DNA from 2 places in the Micromonospora sp. NPDC002575 genome. Region 1 is predicted to be linked to the other one. Evidence: riboswitches for the same ligand, from Rfam matches in the RefSeq annotation. Region 1 holds a riboswitch; the other holds the start of a gene.

Evidence for each region. Region 1 has a riboswitch for cobalamin ahead of metE (5-methyltetrahydropteroyltriglutamate--homocysteine S-methyltransferase). Riboswitches for the same ligand answer to the same signal wherever they lie in the genome.
Region 2: another riboswitch for cobalamin. It lies ahead of ACFYWL_RS14830 (ribonucleoside-diphosphate reductase subunit alpha); the one in region 1 lies ahead of metE (5-methyltetrahydropteroyltriglutamate--homocysteine S-methyltransferase).

What each region holds. Positions count from the first base shown of each region.
Region 1 covers NZ_JBIARA010000020.1:89,621-96,675, forward strand. The annotation lists gene metE (5-methyltetrahydropteroyltriglutamate--homocysteine S-methyltransferase) at 1-2,149, opposite strand, end outside; cobalamin riboswitch at 2,263-2,477, opposite strand; gene ACFYWL_RS25455 (hypothetical protein) at 2,852-3,229, opposite strand; gene ACFYWL_RS25460 (hypothetical protein) at 3,336-4,334, opposite strand; gene ACFYWL_RS25465 (hypothetical protein) at 4,381-4,896, opposite strand; gene ACFYWL_RS25470 (hypothetical protein) at 5,111-6,406, opposite strand; gene ACFYWL_RS25475 (LPXTG cell wall anchor domain-containing protein) at 6,671-7,055, shown strand, end outside.
Region 2 covers NZ_JBIARA010000008.1:134,656-141,710, reverse strand. The annotation lists gene ACFYWL_RS14850 (glycoside hydrolase family 2 TIM barrel-domain containing protein) at 1-1,832, shown strand, start outside; gene ACFYWL_RS14845 (sigma-70 family RNA polymerase sigma factor) at 1,930-2,460, opposite strand; gene ACFYWL_RS14840 (SDR family oxidoreductase) at 2,610-3,371, opposite strand; gene ACFYWL_RS14835 (hypothetical protein) at 3,518-3,673, opposite strand; cobalamin riboswitch at 3,796-4,007, shown strand; gene ACFYWL_RS14830 (ribonucleoside-diphosphate reductase subunit alpha) at 4,143-6,518, shown strand; gene ACFYWL_RS14825 (ribonucleotide-diphosphate reductase subunit beta) at 6,515-7,055, shown strand, end outside.

The DNA.
Region 1 (7,055 bases):
ACAGCCGCTCGGCCGGCACCACGGCCAGGGCCCGGCGAAGCGCCTCGACGACCTCGTCACGTGGCGGCACCCGGGGCGAGTGGATGTCCCACACACCTGGCCCGACCCCCCGGCGGTAGCCGGCCGCGGCAAGGTCGTCGAGGACCTCCATCTTCGAGCGGGACGCCTCGATGCTGGTGACGTCGGCGTCGAGGGCGTCGATGGCGGTGATGACCTCGCCGAACTCGGAGTAGCACAGGTGGGTGTGGATCTGGGTGTCGTCGGCGACACCGCTGGTGGCCAGGCGGAACGCGCCGACCGCCCAGTCCAGGTAGGCATCCTGGTCTGCCGCGCGCAGGGGCAGGGCCTCGCGCAGCGCCGGCTCGTCGACCTGGATCACCCGGATGCCGGCCGCCTCAAGGTCGCCGCACTCGTCACGCAGGGCGAGGGCGACCTGGTCGGCGGTGACGTCGATCGGCTGGTCGTCGCGCACGAACGACCAGGCGAGGATCGTCACCGGACCGGTGAGCATGCCCTTGACCGGCCGATCGGTCAACGACTGCGCGTAGGAAGACCAGGCGACCGTCATGGGAGCCTTGCGGGCCACGTCGCCGTAGATGATCGGCGGACGGACACAGCGGGAGCCGTACGACTGCACCCAGCCGTGCTCGGTAGTGGCGAAACCGGTCAGTTGCTCGCCGAAGTACTGGACCATGTCGTTGCGTTCCGGCTCGCCATGCACGAGCACGTCGAGGCCCAGCCGCTCCTGGAGCCGGACGACGTGCTCGACCTCGGCGCGCATCCGCTGGATGTAGCCGGCGTCGTCGAGCCGGCCGGACCGGTGTGCGGCGCGGGCCGCACGCAGCTCGGCGGTCTGCGGGAACGAGCCGATGGTCGTGGTGGGCAGCGGCGGCAGCGGCATCCGGGCCTGCTGGGCCGCCGCCCGCTGCCGGTAGTCACCCCGTTGCCTGTCGCCAGGGCGCAGCGCGGCGAGCCTGTCCCGTACGGTGTCGTCGCGCCACGCCGCTGGGGCGGACGGCAGCGGTTCGGGCAGCGACGTGGCGCCGTCGCGCAGGGCTCGGCCGAGCAGGACGACCTCGTCGACCTTCTGCCGGGCGAAGGCCAACCGCCGGCGCAGCCGCGGATCGAGCGTCGCCTCGGCGGCGAGGTCCACCGGCACGTGCAGCAGGGAACAGGAGGCGGACACGGCGACGTGGTCGGCGAGCCCGGTGACCACCGCACCGGTCGTTATCGCCGCCCGCAGGTCGGTGCGCCAGACGTTACGGCCGTCGACCAGTCCGGCGACGATCGTCTTGCCGTGCAGTGGGCCGGCCCCGGCGAGACGTCGCAGGTTGCCGGGCCCGGCAACGAGGTCCAGGCCGAGCGCCTCGACCGGCGTGTCCAGCAGCGCGGGCAGCGCGTCACCGAGTTCCCCGAAGTAGGTGGCGACGAAGATCCTCGGCCGCTGCCGCACGGAGCACAACCGCGTGTAGGCATCGCGTAGCGCCTCGGTCTCGGCCGTGGTGCGGTCGGCCACGTAGGCGGGTTCGTCGAGCTGAACCCACGTGACACCGGCGGCGGCGAGGGCACGGAGAATGTCGGCGTACACGTCGACGAGTTCGGTCATCCGATCGAATGCCCCGGCACCTGGCGTGGAGGTCTTGGCCAGCAGCAGGAACGTGGCGGGCCCGACCAGCACCGGTCGGCTCTCGATACCCAGCGCGCGGGCTTCTCCGTACTCACGCAACGCCTTGTCGGGGTTCGCGGCGAACACGGTGTCGGGTCCGATCTCCGGGACCAGGTAGTGGTAGTTGGTGTCGAACCACTTCGTCAGCTCCAGCGCCGGTTCGGCGTCGACGCCGCGGGCCATGGCGAAGTAGGTGTCGAGCCCCGACAGGCCGAGCCGGGCGAAGCGTCGTGGGACCGCGCCGACGGCCACCGCCGTGTCGAGGACGTGATCGTAGTAGGAGAACGTGTTCGACGGGATCGCGTCCAGGCGGGCGTCGCGCAGCGTCCGCCAGACCCCGGCGCGCAGCGCGACCGAGGCGCTCTCCAACTCCGCGGCGTCGATGCGGCCCGCCCAGTAGGCTTCCACGGCCTTCTTCAGTTCACGGTTCCCACCGATACGTGGATAGCCGAGCACGGTGCTCTGACCGAATGTGGTGCTCATGGGTCCTTCCCTCGAAGCGTCCGAGGACTCGCGCGAGGGCGGGAGGGAAGAGGCGCAGGGATGCGCCGGCTTCCGCCCCGGCCTTCCCGAGAGACCGTCAGCGGCGCACACCGGCCGGTGTACGCAGTGCGGGCAGGTCTTCGGACTCGTGGGCATGACCTGTTCGGTCGCCTACTGGCCGTCGCTTCCCAGACCTCGCGGTCCAGTGCTTGATGACGGCGGTCGTTCCCACTCACCGCTGCGGGGCAGTCCCGGTCTCGCACCGGGTTCCCTCTTACGACGCCGCGACGCTCGAACGTCACGGCGAACCAGCACTGCTGTCTATCCTAGGTGTCCAGAAGCGATCGGCGTTGGCGCGGCACGAGGTGCGTCAAGCCCGGGCCCGACTGGCGTGCATCGAGGCGATCGTCGCGGAGGCCGACCCGACCGACAGCTTGTGCGAACGTCTCACCCGGGTGCTGGCCGGCTCGGATGCGGCTCGGCCAACAATCGGACGTCAGGAAAGGTGACAGGGTCGCCCTTTAGCCCGCGTTCACGGCCGGCTCCCGTTACCTCCATCCTCGATGCCATGCTCGGCATGAGTGCTCATACGCAATTTCTGCAGCCGCAGGTCAGAGAAGCAGGGTTCGCTTCCGGCCTTCGGGGAAAAGGCTCACGCCGAGGTGAGGCGGTTCCGCCTCACCTCGGCGCTCCTATGACAGGTCAGGATCCCGACAGGGTGAAGTACGGCGATCCAGGAATGCTGCCATACGTCCTGAACACGCTCTTCTTCAGGTCGTTGATGTTCCGGGTGCCGAGGTAGACCGTGGCGCCGTTCTTGTAGCCGTAGACGTTCACCGGCTCGCTGCTGTACTTGCCGAAGTGAACCGTGGAGCAGCCGCCCGGCGGCGCAACGTACGTGGTCAGGCCGCCGCGATACGGAAACTCGAGGTACGAGCTGTAGTTGCCCTTGCTGCACACCCCCGTCGCGCCAGTGGCCGCGAGGGCCGGGCTCGCGGACGCGAGCGTCCCCACCGTGGCAGCAACGGCGAGCAGGCCGACAATCTTTGCCCGTCGCCGATTCTGAACATTCTTGGCCATGCTGTTCCACTCCCGCCTGGTTGCCAGTTGCCTGGCGTATGTGCGTACACCTCGTTCACGTGCCCGGCTGGAGAATGGTTCACGGTTTCTCTGGCGCCACCACGACTCAGCGCCAACGCCCAGCCACGATCCCAAACGGCCGCTGCCGTACCAGGCGGGCAACGGCGGCCCTGTGGCGCGGTCGGACGATCATGATCAGTCCGGCGGTGATCACGAGTCCCACTCCCAGCGGTATCCCGGCGAGCAGCCACGGGTTTGCCTTGAACGCTCGGCTGGATGCACCGACCTGCCCGGGCGGGGGGAAGGTGACCTGGCTGGCTGCGGTCTTCCTCACCAGGCCGCTTTGCAGGTGCACCTCCGCCTTCCATGGGCCGTTCGGCAGGTCTCGAGGGAAGCGGATGGTGACGGTGCCGGAGGTGCCGGGCGCCAGGGTGGCGCCCTGTGCGACGTTGAACGGTCCGGTGTGCATGCCGGCGGGGCCGTCGGACAGGTTGGCGGAGCCGGTGATGTCCAGGGCGCGCTCGCCGGTGTTGCGCACGGTGATGCCGAGGGTGGGTATGCCGTCGTTGTCGCGGGCCGGGGTCATTTCGCCGATGGTGAAGTCGGAGGGAGGCTCCCCGCCGGGGCCGATGTCGAGGTACATCCGGATGCCCACGCGGCGGACCTGGCGGACGGTGACGTTCGGGTCTGGTTTCGGCGTGACCTGCGCCCAGATCACTCCGTACCGTTCGCCGCGTGACGCGTCCGGGGGCACGGTGATGGTCACCCGCACCCGTGCGTCCGTGTGGGGCTTCAGGTCGACGGCGGGGCGGTCGAGGGACACCCAGGAGGTGAGCTCGTTGGTTTCCCTGCCTTCGCCGAACTGGAACTCGCCCTTGCTGATGCTCGCGGCGGCGGGGTAGACCTCGATGTGTTGCGGGTTGTCGGAGTCGTTCTTGACGAGCACCTGACGGTGGATGGTGGCGCCGGGTGGCAGGTGGTCGACGATGTACCGCCGCGCGCGGGGGTCTTCCCGTCGGTTGGCCGGCGCCTCCAGCAGTTGGATGCCGATGCTTCCCGCGTCCGGGTCCGTTGCGGGCTCGCTGGCCTGGGCGGGTCCGCCCAAGCCAGCGATGCACAGCAGGGCCAGGGCAGCCAGCCGGCCCGGGTAGTCAGGCCACCGAATGGGTCACCGTCCCGGTGTAGAGCCCCCCCGCGGCAGACAGGGGCACGTCGACGATCAGGTTCGGGTTCCAGGTCGCCGAGTTGTCGCCGGTGCCACCGCTGTGGGTGAAGGCGGTCAGCGGTGAGGTGTTGCTCAGCGGTTGCGCGCTGGCGCTGGTGGGCTGGCCGGGGGTGAAGGTTCCGGTGCCGGTGGTCGCGATCGCCGGCCCGGACCAGTAGCTCACGTCTGACGCCGGGATGACCTGCCCGGTGCTCCCGGAGCCGGTGGTGAAGTCGGTGGACGTCACGCTGGCTGTCCAGCTGGCGTTGGCTGCGGCCCGCTGGTCCGTCACCGTGACCTGGCCGAGGGCGCCGGTGATCGTCCCGCCGGGCGAGCCGCTACCGAGGTTCGCCGCACCGGGCGTATCGATGGTCAAGGCCCCCGTGTTCACCGTGAAGGTGACCGTTGTGCTGTCCGACGCCGCTGCAAAGGCCGGTGCGGCGGACAGACCCACCACCGCCACTGCGGCCGTGGTGAACAGTAGAACTCTGCGCATGCTGCAACCTCATCTCCCGATATCCCCGGTCCGCCGCGTGGGAACGCGGCGGGCAGTCACAGATGCACGATAACCAGAAAAAGCCGCAGGAGCCCCATAACTACGTGAATCGGACAAACGGTGACGCCTCAACGACGAAGCCAACCAACCAGAAGCAACCATCCGGTTACCCGACACCCGGTCAGGCGACCGAGTGGGTCAGGATCGCGGTGTAGGTGCCGGCCACCGCCGACAGCGGGACGGTGATCACCAGGGTGGGACGCCAGGTGGCGGAGTTCGTCCCCGAGCCACCACGCAGACTGAACGCGGTTTGCGTCTGGCTGAGGGGCTGGGCCTGGGCGGCCGTGGCCTGCCCCGGGGTGAAGGTACCGCTGCCGGTGGTGGCGGTGGCCGGCCCGGACCAGTAGGAGGCGTTGCCCTTCGTGACGGTGAAGCCGGAAGTGCCAGTGAAGTCGGTGATCGACACGGTGGCCGTCCAGGCGGCGGGCGAAAGCGCACGTTGGTCGGTCACCGTCACCGCGCCGATGCTGCGGCTGACGGTGACGCCCGGACTGCCGCTGCCAATGCTGGCGGTGGCAGGCACGGTGATGGAGAGGGATCCGGGCGGCGGCGCCGCCGTGAGCCGGGCCGACTGGCTGCCGGTGGTCTCGGCGGTGCCGACCACCACCCTGGTAAAGGTCGCCGTAGAGACACTGACCGTCAGCCGCACGGCGGCGGCGTAGACGCCTGCGGCGGTGGCCGAGGAGGAGCCCGATATCCGGATGGTTGCCTTGTTGCTGCGATCGGCGATCAGGGACAGGCCAGCGTAGTCGCCGGTGGTCGGCGCGGTGAGGGCGACCGATGCACCCGCGTCGGCGGTGAATGCCGCGCCGCTGACCGTCGGGCCGCAGGGCGTGGGATACGTGGAACAGCCGAGATAGATCGCGACGCCGCTGCCGGTCAGCTGACTGCCCGTGCCGGTCACCGTGACGCCGCCGGTCACGACGAAGGTGCCAGCAGCGAGGGTGAGACGCGCGCCGCCGCTGACAGTGATGGTGTCGTACACCCCAGGGTTGATGGTCCGCGAGCCGGTGGTCAGGGTGACGTTGGCAAAGGGTGGGGTCGGCGTGGCGGGGCAGGCGGCGTCGCCGGGGCAGAGGGGCAGGCTGGCATAGGGATCGGTGCCGGCGGGCTGGTTGACCGGTGCCGGGCTGAACGCGCCGGTGTTCTTGGCTGCGAAGCCGGCGGGGGCGGCCGGACCGCCGATGGTGGTGGTGGCGCTGATCAGCGCGGTGCCCGATTCGCCGCTGGCCAGCGCCGCTTCGCTGCTCGTGGAGTTGACCAAGATCGCCCCGGTGACGCTGATGGTGCCTGGTTGAGCGCGCAGGGCGTCCTTTGCCGAGGGGTCGAGGACGCACAGGGTGGCGGTACACGGAGTGGCCGCCTGCGCGGCAGGCGCCGAGGTCACCAGACCGGCCGGAGGAGCAAGGAGGAGCAAGCCGAGGATCGAGGATGCTCGCAACAAGCGGCGGGGGCGACTCAGACCTATCACTCGTACATTATTAGCAACTCCAGCATCAAACGTCGCAAAAAGGTCATACGCCCCGCGCCTCGACCCGCCCGAACTTGCCCTGCCGGTGGTCCGCTCCGCACCCGGCCCAACCACCCCAATCGCCCCAATCTGCCGAAAACAGTCATCTACCCCCAAATGCGACCTATCATCGCTCGTGTTCGTCTTCGGAATCTGACGGGGGTTGTGAAAGTGAGAAAGATGATGCGCCAGTACGCGGCGGTCGCCGCGATGGCCACAGGGCTGCTGATGGCATGGAGCGTGCCGGCGGCAGCGCAGGCCACGATCGACATCAACCCGGGCAACGTGCCCACTACCGCTGCCGCGTTCACCCAGGACTGCGACCCGAACCTCGGCGGCGGACCCTATCCGAATGAGGACGTGTGGGTGTTCAACCTGCCCGGCAACCCGGACACCTCCGGGGTGTTCGAGTCGGTCACCGCGACCTTCTCCACCCCGCAGGGCACCGTGACCGTCACCATCCCCACCGACGGCGGCGAGATCGTCAACGACCTCGGCACCAGCAAGGCGTGGATTCGGCTACCCGCCGGGTGGACGCTGACCGGCGCCACGGCGA
Region 2 (7,055 bases), on a different contig from region 1:
ACACCCGCACCAACAACCTGGCCCGGCAGCTCGACCCGTCGCGTCCCACGGGCGGCGTGCGCAACTTCAAGGGCAGCGAGCTGCTGGAGGACGTCTACACCTACAACGACTTCTCGGGCACCGCGGAGGCCCCGACCGTGCTGCCGTGGCTGGTCACCGAGGCGGTCGGGCACACCTCCCCGCACAAGTCGTGGGACCCGGAGCAGACGCAGGTCAACACGATGAAGGTGCACCTGAACGTGCAGAACACCGCCGCCGGCAGGTCCAACATGGCCGGGGCGCTGGGCTGGGCGGCGTTCGACTACAACACCACGTTCGTCACCCCGCCGTCCTGCCAGGACTACACCTGCTACCACGGCGTCTCGGACATCTTCCGGATCCCGAAGATCGCCGCCGCCGCGTACGCCTCGCAGCGCGACCCCGCGCTGTACGGGCCGTACGTGTCGATCGCCAGCCAGTGGACGCCCGGCGTCTCCAGCGGCACCGTCCTTGTCGGCGGCAACTGCCAGCAGGTCGAGCTGTTCGTCAACGGCGCGTCCCGCGGGCGCGTCAACCCCAACGCGTACACGAGCCTGCCGCACCCGATGTTCCAGTTCACCGGGATCACCGTGAGCAGCGGGCAACTGCGGGCGGACTGCTGGATCGGCGGACAGGTCGTGGCCACCGACACCCGGCACACCCCCGGCGCGGCGACCCGGCTGACGCTGACGGCCGACGACTCCGCGATCAAGGCCGACGGCGGGGACATGACCCGCGTCGTGGTCAGGGCCCTGGACAGCAACAACCAGGTGGTGCCCACCAACAGCGCCCCCGTGTCGTTCAGCGTCACCGGGCCCGGGGCGGTCGTGGGGGAGAGCCCGTTGGCCCTGGAGGCCGGCACCGGCGCGGTGTACGTCAAGAGCGCGCTGGGCCAGACCGGCGCGGTGACGCTGACGGCGTCCGCGCCGGGCCTGACGTCGGCGAGCGTCACCGTGAACACGACCGCGTTCACCGACCCGACCGTGCCGACCAGCGGCGCGTACACGTTCGGCTTCCCGGTCGACGTCAACGACCGGCAGAGCTTCACCTACGCGGGGAGCTGGCAGGCCGTCGGGGACAACCAGACCTTCAGCAAGGACTACACCCGCAGCGGCACGGCCGGCGACACGGCCACCCTCACCGTCACCGGCAACCGCGTGGTGCTGTTTGGAGTGCAGGACCCGTCGCACGGCTCGGCCGCCGTGTCGGTCGACGGCGGCCCGGAGCAGACGGTCAGCTTCCAGGCGTCCGCCCGCCGCGGCAACGTGGCGCTCTTCAACAGCGGGGCCCTCACCCAGGGGCAGCACGTCGTGCGGGTACGGGTCGTCGGCAACGGCCCCGTCGCGCTGGACCGCGCCACCGTCGTGTCGGCCGCGCCGGCCGTGGTGGCGCCGCCGCCCCCGGCCAACGGCGGGAACGGCCAGCAGGGCGCCATCGTCGGCGCGCAGTCCAACCGCTGCGTGGACGTGCCGAACTCGACGACGACCAACGGCACGCAGGTGCAGCTCTTCGACTGCGGCGGCGGCAGCAACCAGCGGTGGACCTACACGTCGAGCCGCCAGCTCCAGGTGTACGGCAACAAGTGCCTGGACGCCTACGGCCAGGGCACCAGCAACGGCACCACGGTCGTGATCTGGGACTGCAACGGCGGCAGCAACCAGCAGTGGAACGTCAACGCCAACGGCACCATCACGGGCGTCGCGTCGGGGCTCTGCCTGGACGCCAGCGGCGCCGCCACCGCCAACGGCACGAAGATCGTCCTGTGGTCGTGCAACGGCGGCGCGAACCAGCAGTGGAGCCTGAGGACCTCCTAGCCGGCCGCCACCCGGATCCGGGCCGGCCCGCGCACCCTGCGGGCCGGCCCGCCGTCCGTGACCCCGCCGCCGGGGGTCGGCGCCGGCCGTCCCCGGGTCAGCCTTCGGCCACCGCGGCGCGGAGGGCGCGCAGCGCGTAGTAGACGCGGGAGCGCACGGTGCCGACCGGGACGCCCAGGTCGGCGGCGATCTCGTGGGCCGTGCGGTCGCGGAAGTAGACCTCGTGCAGCACGCGGCGGTGGCCGGCGCTGAGCCGGCCGACCGCGTCCCGCAGCGCCTGGTTCGCGATCGCGGTGTCGGCGGTGTCGTCGCCGGTCGCGCCGCACTCCTGGTCCGTCTGCGTGGCGACTTCGACCGGGCGGGCCTGCCGCCGTCGGGCCTCGTCGATGACGAGCCGCCGGGCGACGGTGAACAGCCAGCGTCGCCTTCGGCCGTCGCTGTCGGGCGGCAGCGAGTCGAGGTGACGCCACGCCCGCAGCAGGGTCTCCTGGATGACGTCCTCGGCGGTCTGCCGGTGGCTGTTGGTCAGGCCGTGGACGAACCGGGTCAGTGGCGTGCCGTGCGCGGCGAGCAGCTCACGGATGCGGATGTCGGTGTCGGTGTCGGTGTCGTTGGCCAGGCAGGTCACAGGGCGGTCCAATCACTCGGGCGGCACGGCTGCCGGGAATGACGTCAGGAATGCCGGCCGACGTGTTGGTGACGATGTGGCGCGGCGGTCCGGCCCCGCACGCGCGGGGCCGGACCGGCGGACCGCGCCGCACCGCGCGGTCCGGTCGATCACCTCGCCTGGTCGAGCCAGAGGGCGTCGGGGCCGGCGGGGAAGCGCAGCTGGCCGGTGGTGTCGTGGACGGCCCGCCACACCGTCTCGGCGACATCGCTCTCCCGGGTGAACAGGTCCTGGTTGACGAAGCCGCCGAGGGCCTTCTTCGCGAAGGGCTCGTAGGGCGCCGGGACCAACCCCTCCAGCGAGGTGGTGACGTCGATGTTGTTCGTGGCACCGGCGGCGAAGTTCGTCGTCAGGCAGGCGCCCGGCTCGACGGTCCTGGCCCGCACGCCGAACTCCGCGAGCTCCAGGGCGAGGGACGCGGTGAACCCCTCGATGGCCATCTTGCTGGCCTTGTAGACGGCCGAGAGCGGCATGTGGCCGAGCACCACGCTGGAGGTCACGTTGACCACGACGCCGGACCCGCGCTCGCGGAACTGCGGCAGCACCGCCTGGGTGGTCGCCATCACCCCGAAGGTGTTGGTCTCGAAGATCTCCCGGACCCGGGCCATGGGCGTGCCCTCGAAGACGCCGATCAGCCCGATGCCGGCGTTGTTGACCAGGGCGTCGATGGGCCCCGCCGCGGCGAACGCGGCGGTGATCGTGTCGGGCCTGGTCACGTCGAGCTCCAGGACGCGGAGCCGGTCCGACTCGGGCAGGACGTCCGCGCGCGGCGTCCGCATGGTGGCGATGACGTTCCACCCCTGCGCGAGAAAGTGCCGGGCGGTCTCCCGCCCGTATCCGGAGGAGGCGCCGGTGATGAGGATCGTCTGCATGGCGTGAATGCTCCTGTCGCCCGTTCGAGTGGTTGCCGCACCAATGCTGTGCGGTGGCCGGGGGAGTCACATCTGTCATTCGACTTCCCGATCCGGCCGCCGCCGGGGCGGGCGACTTAGGTGCCGCCCCGGCGGCTGGCGTCCGGCTACGACGGCAGGGCGCCGATCTGTCGCATGATGGTCAGCCGGTCCGGCAGCGCCACGAGGTCGCCGTCCGCGACCAGCTCGACGAGGGGGTGTCGCAGGTCGGGCATGCCGGCGAAGAACGCGTCGCCGAACTCCTTCACGCCCTGCCGGTCCATTTCGCCTTCCCGGCCGCCCGCGGCTCGCTTTGCCGCTCACCTGGCGCGAGTGTGGAGTTACGCTGCGCGGCGACTCGCCCGACCCATCATCTGGTGTTGCCATCTTCGCCTTGTGCCCATATATGGTGTCACCCGTAGCTGGTTCGGCCATCGGTCCACGGTGGTCGAGGCAAGAGGGAACCCGGTGTGAGTCCGGGGCTGCCCCGCAGCGGTGAGTGGGAACGACCGCCGTCAACGAAGCACTGGGCCCGGCCGGGCCTGGGAAGCGACGGCCAGTAGGCATCGAGCACGACGCCCGCGAGTCCGAAGACCTGCCAGCGTGCCGCACGCGACGCGTGCGGCGGTCGAAGGCCGCGTGGGACGGCCGACGCCATCAGCCGGCAGCGGCGGCGAAGTGTGCCACCGCGGGTGGCCGGCGGCGTCCTCCCGCGCGCCCTCGACCTCGGGGACGGGCGTCAGGAGGACGAACATGAGCGGGACGCGGGAGCTGGCGGGGCCGGAGCAACGCCGGCACGTCATGCAGGTGCGGAAGCGAGACGGCGACACCGAGCCGGTGGACGTCAACAAGATCGTCAAGGCGGTCGAGCGCTGGGTCGCCGACCTGGACGAGGTCGATCCGTTGCGGGTGGCGACGAGGACGATCAGCGGCCTGTACGACGGGGCGACCACCGCCGAGCTGGACAAGCTGTCGATCCAGACGGCCGCGGAGCTGATCGGCGAGGAGCCGCAGTACTCGAAGCTGGCGGCCCGGCTGCTGGCCGCGTACGTGGCCGAGGAGGTCCGCGGGCAGGAGGTCGACAGCTTCAGCCAGTCCATCCGGTACGCCCACGGCCTCGGCCTGATCGGCGACGACACGGCCGCGTTCGTGGCCGCGCACGCCCGCGAGCTGGACGACGCCGTCGACCCGGCCGGTGACCTGCGGTTCGAGTACTTCGGCCTGCGCACGGTCGCGGACCGTTACCTGCTGCGGCACCCGCGGACCCGGCTGGTGGTGGAGACGCCGCAGTACTGGCTGCTGCGGGTGGCCTGCGGGCTGTCGCAGACGGCGGGGGAGGCGGTCGACTTCTACCGGCTGATGTCCAGCCTGGCGTACCTGCCGAGCTCGCCGACGCTGTTCAACTCCGGCACCCGGCACACCCAGATGTCGTCGTGCTTCCTGGTCGACTCGCCGCGCGACGAGCTCGACTCGATCTACGAGCGTTACCACCAGGTGGCGAAGCTGTCGAAGTTCTCCGGCGGCATCGGCATCTCCTGGTCGCGGGTGCGGGGCCGGGGCGCGCTGATCCGGGGCACCAACGGGCGCTCGAACGGGATCGTGCCGTTCCTCAAGACGCTCGACGCCGGGGTGGCGGCGGTCAACCAGGGCGGGCGGCGCAAGGGCGCGGCCTGTGTCTACCTGGAGCCGTGGCACCCGGACGTCGAGGAGTTCCTGGAGCTGCGGGACAACACCGGCGAGGAGTCCCGGCGTACCCACAACCTGAACCTGGCCAACTGGATCCCCGACGAGTTCATGCGCCGGGTCGAGGCCGACGGCGACTGGTCGCTGATCGACCCGTCCGACGCCCCCGAGCTGCCCGACCTCTACGGCGAGGCGTTCGACTCCGCGTACCGGGCGGCGGAGAAGAAGGCCGTCCGCACCGTCCGGGCCCGCGACCTGTACGGGCGGATGATGCGCACGCTCGCGCAGACCGGCAACGGGTGGATGACGTTCAAGGACGCGAGCAACCGGCTGTCCAACCAGACCGGCGAGCCGGGCAACGTGGTCCACCTGTCGAACCTGTGCACCGAGATCCTGGAGGTCAACGACGACGACGAGACGGCGGTGTGCAACCTCGGCTCGGTCAACCTGGGCGCGCACGTCGACGCCGGCGGCGTCGACTGGGAGCGGCTGCGCGCCACGGTCCGCACGGCGGTGGTGTTCCTCGACCGGGTGATCGACATCAACTACTACCCGGCGGCGCAGGCGGCGGCGTCGAACCCGCGCTGGCGGCCCGTCGGGCTCGGGCTGATGGGCTGGCAGGACGCGCTGTTCACCCTGCGCCTGCCGTTCGACTCGCCCGAGGCGCGCGAGCTGTCGGCCCGGGTGCAGGAGGAGATCTTCCTGACCGCGCTGGAGACCTCCGCCGGGCTCGCCGAGCGCTTCGGCCCGCACCCGGCGTACCCGCAGACCCGGGCCGCCAAGGGCGAGCTGCACCCGGACCTGTGGGGCGCGCGGGTCACCCAGGCGTCGCGGTGGGCCGCGCTGCGCGGGCGGATCGCCGCGCACGGCCTGCGCAACTCGCTGCTGGTCGCGATCGCGCCGACCGCCACCATCGCCTCGATCGCCGGCTGCTACGAGTGCATCGAGCCGCAGGTGTCCAACCTGTTCAAGCGCGAGACCATGTCCGGCGAGTTCCTCCAGGTCAACACGTACCTGGTCCGTGAGCTGAAGGCGCGCGGGCTGTGGACCCCGGCGGTCCGCGAGCGGATCAAGCGGGACGAGGGCTCGGTGCAGGGCCTCACCGAGCTGCCCGAGGCGGTGCGGAGCCTGTTCCGCACGGCGTGGGAGCTGCCGCAACGCGCGCTGATCGACCTGGCCGCCGCCCGCGCCCCGTACGTCGACCAGTCGCAGTCGCTCAACCTGTTCCTGAGCGCGCCGACCATCGGCAAGCTCTCCTCGATGTACCTGTACGCCTGGAAGTCCGGGCTCAAGACCACCTACTACCTGCGGTCGCGTCCCGCGACCCGGATCCAGCAGGCCACCGTCGCGGTCGCCCCGGCCACCGGGCCGGTCGTCGCGGTGAGCGCCGACGAGGCGCTGGCCTGCTCCCTGGAGAACCCCGAGAGCTGCGAGGCGTGCCAGTGACCACCGTTTCCGAACCCCACCCCGCCGCCGGCGAGCGGTCCCTGCTGCTCGACCCCGGGATGGACCTGACCCTGCGGCCGATGCGCTACCCGCGGTTCTTCGACCGGTTCAAGGACGCGATCAGGAACACCTGGACCGTCGAGGAGGTCGACCTGCACTCCGACCTCGCCGACCTCGCCCGGCTCTCCCCGGCGGAGCAGCACCTGGTGTCCCGGCTGGTCGCGTTCTTCGCCACCGGCGACACCATCGTCGCCAACAACCTCGTGCTCAACCTCTACCAGCACATCAACTCCCCGGAGGGCCGGCTCTACCTGTCCCGGCAGCTGTTCGAGGAGGCGGTGCACGTCCAGTTCTACCTGAACCTGCTGGACACCTACGTGCCGGACGAGCGGGAACGGTTCGCCGCGTTCGCGGCGGTGGAGAACATCCCGTCGATCGCCCGCAAGGCCGAGTTCTGCTTCACCTGGATCAACTCGATCCACGCGCTGCGGGAGCTGCGGACGCGCGAGGACCGGCGGGCGTTCCTGCTCAACCTCA